DNA from 2 places in the Peribacillus suis genome. Region 1 is predicted to be linked to the other one. Evidence: riboswitches for the same ligand, from Rfam matches in the RefSeq annotation. Region 1 holds a riboswitch; the other holds the start of a gene.

What was found. Region 1 has a riboswitch for preQ1 ahead of queC (7-cyano-7-deazaguanine synthase QueC). Riboswitches for the same ligand answer to the same signal wherever they lie in the genome.
Region 2: it holds a riboswitch for preQ1, as region 1 does, so the genes downstream of both, AC503W_RS02175 (QueT transporter family protein) here and queC (7-cyano-7-deazaguanine synthase QueC) in region 1, are expected to answer to the same signal.

The regions. Positions count from the first base shown of each region.
Region 1 is NZ_CM182019.1:3,156,757-3,162,839, reverse strand. It holds gene pgsB (poly-gamma-glutamate synthase PgsB) at 1-720, opposite strand, end outside; gene AC503W_RS15395 (hypothetical protein) at 1,481-1,681, opposite strand; gene AC503W_RS15390 (methyl-accepting chemotaxis protein) at 2,223-3,902, opposite strand; PreQ1 riboswitch class I at 4,088-4,130, shown strand; gene queC (7-cyano-7-deazaguanine synthase QueC) at 4,189-4,851, shown strand; gene queD (6-carboxytetrahydropterin synthase QueD) at 4,851-5,321, shown strand; gene queE (7-carboxy-7-deazaguanine synthase QueE) at 5,314-6,042, shown strand.
Region 2 is NZ_CM182019.1:436,846-442,928, reverse strand. It holds gene AC503W_RS02190 (DUF3892 domain-containing protein) at 1-105, shown strand, start outside; gene AC503W_RS02185 (hypothetical protein) at 264-1,076, opposite strand; gene AC503W_RS02180 (YbaK/EbsC family protein) at 1,178-1,687, opposite strand; PreQ1 riboswitch class I at 1,851-1,895, shown strand; gene AC503W_RS02175 (QueT transporter family protein) at 1,902-2,387, shown strand; gene AC503W_RS02170 (TVP38/TMEM64 family protein) at 2,500-3,159, shown strand; gene AC503W_RS02165 (ATP-binding protein) at 3,268-4,899, shown strand; gene AC503W_RS02160 (copper resistance protein CopC) at 5,225-6,083, shown strand, end outside.

The sequences.
Region 1 (6,083 bases):
CGGATGGGCATTCAACATGCCACGGAATGCCGTTTTCTCATCGATGCCCAATGCTTCTGCAACAGCCAAGGCAAGGGAGGCATTATCAGGAAATACCATATAATCGAATTCACGTAGGAATTCTTCTGAAATCCTTGAATTATCGGCTACGATAACCTTTGTATTGCGTTGTTTGGCGATTTCTTTGTAATACTCTAAATGTTCACCTTCGATGGTTATTAAATGACCATTATAGGGTATGGTTGCAGTGAATGCTTCTGCAACTTGATCCAATGTTGGTCCCATGACATCCATGTGATCTTCAAGCACATTTACGATAACCCCAATATTTGCCTGAATCATTTTATTTTGGAAGATTAGTTGATAGTCAGGCTGCACGGCCATGCACTCACAAACTAATGCTTCAGTTCCTAAGTCAGCTACTTCTTTAACTACGCGACGTTGTTCCCCGATATTCGGTCCTTCTGGACGACGTATGATCGGTTTTTCTTTGTCCGTAAACCAATAAATCATTCTTGCGGAAGTTCCGGTTGTTTTTCCTATTGTCTTGTACTCCGCTTCCTTGATCACACCTGTAATAAGACGCGTTACAGTGGATTTCCCTCGGATCCCATTTACGTTGACACGTACGGGGATGGAGTCGAGACGCTTTTGATGGCGTTTTTGTTCGACTATGCCATAGCCAAGCAAAAATAATGCACATATAAATATCGGTGCCATTTTTTAACCTCTCTTTATTTATGTATTTGATTTACTGAATACACACTACATGATTTTAAACTTATTAAGCAAGGGTCGTTTTTCTATAGCAAGATAGCTTATTTTAATAATTTCCAAATTAATCTATAAATGAGGGTAATGGTAACTAATGGCTATAATATTCATGTAAGGACAAATACTCTATGGATTCCCCATTTCATGATGATTCTATTATGAGATGGAGAATAAAAAATAATGTTTATAGGATAATGAATTCTTTTTATAAGGATAAAAACCCAATTCCTAGTATCTACTGTAGGAGTTTAATGTAGACGATCCTTCCTGTTTTATAATTGTTTATACCTATTTATGCGTTTATTTTCTAATCTACTAGTTTGTTTTTTCTTTATTCCTGTATTTTGATTCTAATGACTCATTTAGTGCTACTTTTTTGGGATTGGATAAAGATGAGTAAAATCACCCCCCATATTTTTTGGGTTTTTTTAATATGAAATACCCGAGGGGCTATGAGGTGACATCAATAAATTGTCAAAATCCTTCTCTTAAAAGTTTTTGGAAACAAGGGTTTTTAAAAAAAAGACTAGTTTCTTCTATTAATATAGTGTTAATAGTAGAACTAAAAAAAACCCAGAATAAATTCTGAGTTTTTGGAGTATTTTTACATTCATTTATAATAAGGGATCAAATGAAATGTTATTTATAGATGAGAGTATTTTTTGTAAATTGATAGTCTCGAATCAATTTTAAGATGATGCTATCTTTAGCTAGATTTTATTCTATTTAAAAGCTCAGGATGTGAGTCCTTTTTACCGCCATCTATAACATAAAGCATAGGGGCTAATCTTCTGTTTCCTTTATCGGCAGAATTCATCTTCAAGTAATTTTCGTATTCGTTGCGAAAGAATTCTTCTTGGGCTTTCCCTTCGTTTAACTTTGCTATGAATTTGAAAAATCGTTTCATATGAATTCCTCCTTGTTTGGTTAGAAAGTATTAGGTTAATAGTAACACACTTTAGGTGAAAATTAACCTTTTATTAAAAAATAGGAAATAATAAATTAGGATAGTAGTTGTATATACTTAGTTTTCTGGTTTGGAATACGATATTGATGTGAGACCATCTCGTTTGTTTAGAGAGTCTCCTGTTGATTTGGTTTCAAATGAGAGTGATTAAGAGTTGGTTCAAATGCTTTTTAAAAGTGTGCTGACACTTCTAGAGAGGAAGTAGTTATTCTACTATTTACTGATGTAAATATTACTAGAGTAATATTAATTATACATTGAATATTCAGAAAATAATAGTGTTAGTTGAATTATTTCTCTCTGTATAAGATTCATGGTGAATTTTTTATTATAGTTTGTTTTGTGTTGTTATTAGTTTATTCCCCGTATTCACTATATTGAAACAATTTTAATGGAGAGGATATATTTGTTATTAACTTCATTGGAATAGCTAAATGCAAGGAAAAGCTTCCCACAAGGTAGGCGTGGGAAGCGGCTTTCATCATAATTGAAATCTTTTAACCTGATCTGTTAACTGTTCAGCCGATGATGCAAGTTCACTGGCATGATTGGTGATTTCATCCATTGAAGAGCTGGATTGCTGTGCGGAGGCGGACACTTGTTCAATGCCTGCTGCTGACTCTTCGGAAACGGCTGCAATGTCTTCGACAGCCTGGTTGATTTTTATGCTATTGGTAGAGATATAGTGTAAGTCATTGGTTATGTGTTGTAATTTTGTGCTCATGGCTCCCACTGAATGATTGATGGTTTCAAAGGTTTGGCCGGTAATGGTAATTTGTTGGGTGCCTTCATCTACTTGTGTATATCCATCTTCCAAGGAGTGAACGACGGTTTTTGAACCTGTTTGAATGGCTGTAATAATTCCAGTAATGTCACCCACAGAATCTGTAACTTGTTCCGCGAGTTTCCGAACTTCTTCGGCGACGACGGCAAATCCTTTTCCATGTTCGCCGGCGCGTGCCGCCTCGATGGCTGCGTTTAAAGCGAGTAAGTTGGTTTGATTGGAAATGTCCTGTATGACCTGAACGAGCTTTGAAATTTCCTGGGATTGTGAATCAAGGCCTTTTACCTCATCGACTGCCTGTTTCACAATCCTATCAATCGTTTGCATTTGCTGCACGGATTTGTGCATCATGGTTGTTCCTTCTTTTGTTAAGGACAGGATCTCGGTGGAGGTTTGGGAAATTTCTTCTCCTTCACTGTGTGCCTTTTGGATCTTTCCTGAGAATTCTTCCACCATACGGACGATTTCCGTTGCTTGGTTGGCTTGTGACTCAGAGCCTTCTGACAGCTCGTACATAGTGGTTGCAATTTGACTGCTTCCTTGTTGCACTTCATTTGCCGATTGGGTTAGCTCTTCGCTTTTGCTTGTAACGGATTCGGATACATTCAGCATGTTTTCGATGATATTGCGAAGGTTTCTCTGCATCTCGTTTGTAGAAAACGTCAATTCCCCGAGTTCATCGTTTGATGTCTGCTTAAGTGGTTCATGGTTCAGTTCACCTTTTTCCACTAGCTTCATCCTGTCTCGGATCCTTAGGATCGGTTTGGTAATGAGGTTCGCTGTCACAAGGGCAAGGCCAATCCCTGCTATGACTGTAATGATGGATAAAATGATACTCGTCGTTTTAACGGATTTTCCACTGCTGATGACGGTCTCTCCGGAAGCGACGATCAGTTTTTCGCGCTCGGAAGCGAGCTCTTTGAAGCCATCCATTATTTCCGTGCTTATGGGCGCTACTTCATTCAGCAATATTTCTTTCGCCTGTTTTTCATCTCCTTGCTCATACTGGGTAAAGACGCGTTCTTCAATCATGGTTCTCCAATCAATGCTTGTTTCAATGATTTCTTTCGTTCTCTCAGAGTCGGATAAGGCTAATAGCTCTTCTTGTAGGTGTTTGCTTTCTTCGGTATAAGCTAGGAAATCCTCTTTATATTGTTCATCTCCAAATAGGATATACCCTCTAACAAATGCCATTCTTTGCGAAAGGTTATAGAGTAATTGTTCATCTTTAATAAGAAGAGGCAATTCATGGTCGATGATATCTCTAGAATGTTTAAGAGACTTATTGCTGCTGTAAATACTATAGGCTCCTAATATGATGCATAAAGATATGACTAGCATAAATGCTAACAATACCTTTGTTTTAATCTTTTTCAAGTGTACGGCCCCTTTTTCGGTAGATTACTTTACCTTTTGTTTATCGGAAATGGGGACCAATATTTAAAGAGGAATGGGGAAATTGGGCTGAAAAGACAGGGAATCTCTTAGTTTTTATGGAATATATTGATATGATCACGCATATTGCGTTATGATTATAGAGAAAAGATTATAAGCCGCTTTAGGCGGAAGAGGTTCTAGCTACCCTCTCAAAAAAACTAAGGAAAAGCAGCACTCTATTCTTAGGGTGCTGTTTTTTTCCGTAAAAAGGAGTTTTATCATAATGTTGAAGAAAGAAAAGGCAGTAGTGGTGTTTAGTGGGGGACAAGACAGTACGACGTGTTTATTCTGGGCAATGAAGCATTTTTCGGAAGTGGAGGCAGTGACGTTTGATTATAATCAGCGTCATAGCTTGGAAATTGATTGTGCGCGGAGTATTGCAAAGGAACTGGACATCCCTCATCATGTTTTGGATATGTCGTTGTTGAACCAGTTGGCCCCGAATGCGTTGACGAGAAGTGACATTGCTGTGGCGGATGGGGAAGAAGGGGAGTTACCGTCTACATTCGTACCGGGAAGGAATTTACTGTTCTTGTCATTCGCAGGAGTGCTTGCAAGCCAAATTGGGGCGAAGCATATTGTAACCGGTGTTTGTGAAACGGACTTTAGCGGATATCCAGACTGCCGGGATGTGTTCATTAAATCGTTGAATGTCACTTTGAATCTCTCGATGAATCAGTCTTTTGTTATAGATACGCCGCTTATGTGGCTGAATAAGGAAGAAACATGGGAAATGGCGGATCAACTGGGTGCCTTTGATTTCGTTCGTGAAAAGACGCTGACTTGTTATAACGGAATCATAGCCGATGGCTGTGGGGAGTGTCCGGCATGCAAGCTTCGAAAAAAGGGTCTGGATGACTATGTGATTAGACGGCAGGTGAACCTATAATGTATGGGTTCAAGATTGTCGATAAGCTTCAAAAAATAGAACAGGACATTCATCGTAATCAATTGAACTATCATCAAAGACGGGTGCTCGTGAGCAAGGAATTCACGTTTGATGCAGCCCATCATCTTCATGATTATGAAGGGAAATGCAAGAATCTGCATGGCCATACGTATAAAGTCATTTTTGGCATAAGCGGCTATAATGATTCCCGTGGGTTGATGATCGACTTTGGCGACATCAAAGAAATCTGGAAAAATGAAATCGACATTCATCTTGACCACCGCTATTTGAATGAAACGCTGCCGCTTATGAATACAACAGCTGAAAATATCGTCGTCTGGATTTATGAAAAGATGGCTGATGCCCTGCAAAACAAGGACTATAAAGGGGCTAGGGTTGAATTTGTCCGTCTTTATGAAACGCCGACGAGTTATGCTGAAGCAAGACGGGAGTGGATGGACTGTGAGTAAGCTGCCCGTCATGGAAATCTTCGGCCCGACCATTCAAGGGGAAGGCATGGTCATCGGGCAAAAGACGATGTTCGTCCGGACAGCTGGGTGCGACTATTCATGTGCTTGGTGTGATTCCGCCTTCACCTGGGATGGGACCGGAAAGGAAGATATCGCCCACATGACAGCTGATGAAATATGGGAGGAGCTAAAACTCAAGGGAGGCAAGGGTTTCTCTTTCGTGACGATATCCGGGGGAAATCCCGGCCTCCTGAAGAATATGGCTGAGTTAATCACCCTTTTAAAAGAAAAGAACATCAGAATTGGCGTGGAGACGCAAGGTAGCCGGTGGCAGGATTGGTTTCTCGATATTGATGAACTGACGATTTCACCAAAACCGCCAAGTTCAAGGATGAAGACCGATTTTGGAGTGCTCGATGATATCCTATCTAAGCTTTCCAATAGAAGGGATGAAAATCAAATTTCTTTGAAGATTGTCGTATTTGATGAAGCTGATTATCAATATGCGAAGAATGTACATGCCCGCTATCCAGGCATTCCTTATTACCTGCAGGTAGGCAATGATGACAGCGTGACGACGGACGATCGGCAGCTGGTCAGTGAACTGTTGGGAAAATATGAACAGTTAATTAATCGGGTGATTGCCGATGACGAACTGAATGATGTGAAGGTGCTCCCCCAGCTGCACACGTATATCTGGGGAAATAAACGGGGCGTGTAAGGAAAAGGATGGGGAGGTCATACTTTCTATTAAATGCCGTT
Region 2 (6,083 bases), 1.5 Mb from region 1:
GCACTCGCAAACGTAGATGTCTTTCATAAATATGGTCGGGACATTTTGCGGAGTGAGCCTGATGGCATTAAAGAAAATAATCTGGATGAACTGCCTGAATTTTAAAGACCGAGAAAAGCTGCCTTCCATTCAGGCAGCTTTTTTCCGCAACAAAAAAAGAACCGCATACTAACAGGTTCTCCTAACGACTTCCTCAAGGTTTTCCGGGATATTGAAAATGGAGCAACCAGCACTCTCCCTTTTTCTCCAATCCTTCTATCTGTTTACCATTCATAATGATAGAACTCAGATATTTCCAGCAAGCGGCCACAGATTTCGACCACTTCTATGATTTCAATCCAAGACATATCCATCCCAAGTTCATTAGCATGCGAAATCTTATCCCGTAACTTCCTGATGGCATTGGCATCTTTCTTCCCCTTACTTTTGGATGGGATTTGAAAAAATGTTCTCAACTCTTTATCTTTATGAATAATGTCGAATTTATCGCTAATTTGTAGACATTCAATTAAATTAATCTCCTCATTTTTCTCCATTCTCCTTTCATATAATTCACTTGCCTTATGTAGACGATCCTCACTAATCATCGGATACCAGCTTTCACCCCCGAATCGATGCATGATAATATCACTAAGTCTCATTTCCAATAAAGTGATATAGCCAAAAATCAGCATCCTGATTGGTGGTTTTTGGAGGTCGGCATGCGTGATTAACTTTTTGATTGAATTATTCTCTAACACGAATACCCTCGTTTTCTTCTTAAAAATGCCTAACAATTGGATCAAGGGCGTTGAATCCGATACAAGTTCCCTTGGGGAAAAGAGCTTCATATAATCCGAAATGTTCCCTTCGCCAAGTTCATGTCTATCGATATAACCAACGATTTCCCCCTGGTCTTTCACGGCCAATGTATCAAAGTGTTTTTCCTCCATTACATTTTTGATATCAATGGCCGATTCATCTTTTCCACAAAACTCAAACTCTTGGGCTATGCTTCTGACCGTGATATTTTCCTCATATAGATTTTTAAGACTGTGATAACTACTATTGTTGTTTTTGTACTCTACATTGGACATCCATGACCCTCCATCATTAGCATTCTATCCTAATTCATTAGAACCTAATAACTCCCCACTATCAGAAATAAGTCCACATGAAGTGGACTTTATTCCTTCATTCAAATGATATGTTTCTGCATATCTTCATTCACTTCTTGTTCCCAGTCCTTGCAAACATCTACCCAGTCCTTTGCTTTTGAGAATTGAAATAAATCCCCGAGTGAAAGTTCAATGGCTGAGTTCGCGCTCCCGCAAGCCGGGAAAACTGTCTCAAACCGTTTCATCGAAACATCCAAGTAAACATCCAGTTCATTTGCCAATCCAAATGGGCAGACACCCCCGATTGCATGTCCGGTCTGTTCAAGAACTTCTTCTGGAGATAACATCCTTGCCTTGAACCCAAACATTTTCCGGAATTTCTTATTATCGACTTTCGCATCTCCAGCGGCCACGACCAAAATTGCTTGGTCTCCTTCTCCCCTAAATGACAACGTTTTGGCAATGCGCGCGGGTATAACCCCGATTGTCTCCGCAGCTTGGTTTACTGTGGCACTAGATGTTTTGAATTCCATCACATCATGTTCCCTGTTCCATTGTTTAAAGTGGGCCCTAACACTCTCGATTGACATTTACTTTCATCCCTTTCCTTTAACTCTTTTTATGAATCGTACCATTCTTCACTATAGTAAAGCAAAATCTCTTTCCTTTATTCTAAATATTCAATATTTCGCATAAAATCTTGAAATTGACGAAAGAGGCCAAAATACGATACTATTAAACTTCGGGCAAAAGCCTAACGTGGTTCGTAACCATCCCACGATAAAAAACTAGGGAGAGAAAAATATGAATATTCGTACGCTCGCGATAAATGGTCTATTGGCTGCCATCTATATCGCTGTCTCATTCGTGCTTCAGCCGATTATGTTTGGGGTGCTTCAATTCCGCATTCCCGAAATGTTGAATCATCTTATTGTATTTAATAAGAAATATATATCCGGCATAGTCGTCGGTGTGTTCATATCGAACCTTTTCTTTTCACAGTTAGGGGCATATGACTTGATTTTTGGGGTCGGGCAATCTCTGATAGCCTTATTGCTTGTCATCTTTTCTTCCCGTTTCATAACGGGCATTAAGGGTCGAATGGCCATGACCATCATAATATTCACGGTTACGATGTTCCTAATAGCCATAGAATTGAATTTAGTCTTAGGATTGCCATTCTTAATAAGTTGGGCAACAACAGCAGCCGGGGAATTCCTCGTCCTACTGATCGGGGCACCCATCATTTATATGATGAATAAAAGAATTCAATTTGGAAAGTTGCTTTGAACTCACTGTGCATAAAGTAAAAGAACATTCTATATTCAAAGAGCTGTCTGCTACATGCAGCGGCTCTTTTTTTCAACCATACTCAAAAAAATTGATAAATGGTGGTGACTTTTTGCAGAAAAAAATACTGATGTTACTCGTCCTTCTGATTGTAGTAACATTCATCGGGCTAAATTCAGAATTATTCACGATGATTTGGAATAGCGACTTGGAATCCGTGATAGCCATATTGACAGAAAATCTCCTTCTTACCTTTGTAGTGACGTTCGTTTTGATGATTATTCAGAACTCCTTTACTGTCATCCCCCTGATTTTACTTTTAACAATTAATGTAACGATCTTTGGCTTTGCATTCGGGTATCTATGGAGTTGGTTAACAAGCGTGGTCGCGTCAGGAACCATTTTCTATGCTGCCAGGCACTGGTTCCAGTCATTGATTTTAAGAAAGATGGGTACCGACTCGCAGGATTCCGTCAAGGATCATGGGTTTATGTATGTCTTTACCGGTAGAATTTTCCCTTTCATACCGACAAGTTTAATAAACCTTGCAGCTGGAGTTAGTTCCGTCACCTTCAAAGATTTCTTAATGGCAACAGCATTAGGCAATCTCATCTACTTCTTCTTTCTCTCTTTAATTCCATATGGACTTCTTTCCGTAGAGATGAATCAATATACATTGATTGTACTCGGTTTCCTGCTCTTAACCTTTTTCCTTATCTACAAGCGCTTCAAGAAAAAAAAGAACCTATCACTCTTTAAGAAAAACAGGTAACCTTGCTGCCTGTTTTTTTTGTGTGGAATCGTATATTTTCAGCCAATAGTTTGTTAAAATGTGTATGTATTTCAGCTTTGAAATGTCGGAGAATTCAGGGAGACCCATATGCCGAGACGTATCATATTAGTAATCTACATTCTTTCTGGAATGACCACATTACTTGTTTTCAATTACTATTTAACGAATTCCTTGAATACTAAAGAGGCGTTCCTTCAACTCCAGCGAGCAGAAGGGTTCATCTTTGTCCTATTAATCGGTTTGATTTTATTTCTCTACTTATCTAAAAGAGAAGAGTTCAAACAACTAAAAGAAGAAGAACAACTTCGAAGTACCCTTATTAACTCAATGGTAGACTTTGTGAATTTTAAGGATGGAGAAGGTAGATGGCTAGAATCGAATACGTTTGGACTTCAGTTATTCCAATTGGAGAGTGTGGACTATAAAGGAAAAAAAGATAGCGAGCTTGCCGAGTACTCCCAATTCTACAGAGATTCATTGATTTACTGTGAAGATTCCGATCAAGAAACATGGGCAATGAAGAAGATTACCCGTTGTGAGGAGAATATTCCACTGCCAAACGGTCATTTTAAGACCTTCGATACCATCAAAGTCCCATTATTTCATGAAGATGGTTCACGAAAAGGGTTAGTAGTCATAGGTAGGGATATTTCAGAAAGAATTACCGCGGAAAGTCAATTGCTTGCTAGTGAACAGCGTTATAAATCTTTGTTTGATCACAACCCTTCCCCCATGTTAATGCTTGATTTGAAAGGAACCATCATAAACGTCAATCCTAGATTTGAAACCGTCACTGGATTTCGTAAAGGTGAGGTTCAAGGGGACCCTTTTATAGATTTGGATTTTTCCGCAGAAGCTAAAGAGCTCATCCAGTCATCCTGTCAATATGTCGTGGAAAATCAAAAGGGGATTAAAAAAGGAAAAGATATAGCGTTTGTTACCAAATACGGGAATTCCATTTTACTTTCTTGTACTTTTGTTCCCATGTTAGTGGGCAAAGAATTAGCCGGTATCATTACGTATGCAAAAGACGTAACACAAATTCGTGAAACAGAAAGACGCTTACGAAAATCCGAGAAACTTTCGATCATCGGTGAACTTGCAGCAAGTGTTGCTCATGAAGTGCGCAATCCTTTAACGTCCTTAAAAGGGTTCGTTCAACTACTGAAAAAAAACGACCAACCCCATGATCAATATTACACCATCATGCTTAGCGAATTAGACCGGATCAACTTAATCGTTAGCGAATTGCTTGTCCTAGCAAAGCCTCAGGAAATCATGTTCAGTCAAAATCAGATCGTAGAATTGATGGATGAAGTCAGAGCCTTGCTTCTTGTAGAAGCCGATTCTTCTTCCGCTCAAATTTCTATCGAGGTAAAAAACGATATACCGCTTATTTTATGCGAAGCAAACCAGCTTAAACAAGTATTCATCAACATGGTCAAAAATGCTCTGGAAGCAACAGCATCCCATATTTCGATAGAAATTGAGCATATTAGCCATTCCATTTCCGTTACAATCAAGGATAATGGCTGTGGAATCGAGAAAGATCGCATGAAACATCTCGGGGAGCCCTTTTTTTCATCTAAAGAAAAAGGGACTGGGCTTGGTCTGACCGTAAGTTGCCGTATTATCGAAGCGCACCAAGGAAAAGTACACTTTAGTAGCAAACTAAACCATGGTACCGAAGTTAAAATTGAATTGCCGATATATAAATAGGATAAGTACTTGTTTACTTGTCCTATTTTGTTGTGTTCGGGATATAAGTAAACGTCCCCATACACACGATTGAACCGGCTAAAATCACCTTCTCGCCTTTTTTATCTTTTTCAACGTACTCCCCCCTACATTTCCTGTAATATGGTAAGGTCAGAGTACCATGGTAAGCTTAATTATTTCTTAATGATGCATAATAGGAAATAGAATAATTAGCTTATAGATCAAGAAAATGTAGAGAGATTCTCTTCATTTTTTCACTGTTATTTCACATTTTCATTTTATACTAGTTCATAGAAGTACTAAGAAAGGTTGCTGGCACAACAAAATGAAGAATTACATATGGCTGTTCGTCAGTCTACTTGCCTTGTTTATCTTACCGGTAACGGCCTTTGGCCATGCATCCGTTTTGAGCTCGAATCCTAGCCCAAATGAGAGCTTGGATACTATACCTGAAAAGATCAGCATTCAATTCAGTGAAACTATACAATCTTCCTTTCACTCACTTGCCATGTACAGCAAAGAGGGGAAGGAGATCCCACTTCAAGATATCCAAGTTTCAGGGAATACCCTTGAAGCTACATGGTCAAGCTCTTTCGATGAAGGGGTTTATATCATTAAATGGAGAGTGGTTTCTAGTGATGGTCACCCCATCAAAGGTACAATTCCCTTTCAATATGGGGAATCCAACATCCCATCCGATCAACTGATCGGCGAAGAACATGCAGGCTTTCCAAGTACAACACAAATAGTCCTGCAAAGCCTTCAATATCTTTGTTTTGCCGCTCTTACTGGTGCACTCTTTTTTTATTTATCATTGGTGAAACGCCCTACTCCTGATCAAATCAGCAATAGGGCCCGACGCTATATCTGGCTATCTTATACCGGACTGGCGATTTCCATTCTATTGAGTCTACCTTTAAAAGTTACGATTGACGCTGATGTAGGTTGGTGGCATGCTTTCAATGGCATCTACCTAAAAGAAGTATTACAGACCACCCAATTCGGAAATATTTGGATGATAGAAATGGTGTTGCTAATTGCCTTACTTGTGGCAATTTTGGCTATATGGAGAAATTACTTCAACAAGGTTTCTCTCCTAACATCCTTTATCCTTATATCTGCCTTGATGGTTTGCAAGGCCTTAATCGGACATACCATGGATACAACTCATCAATACCTGGCTG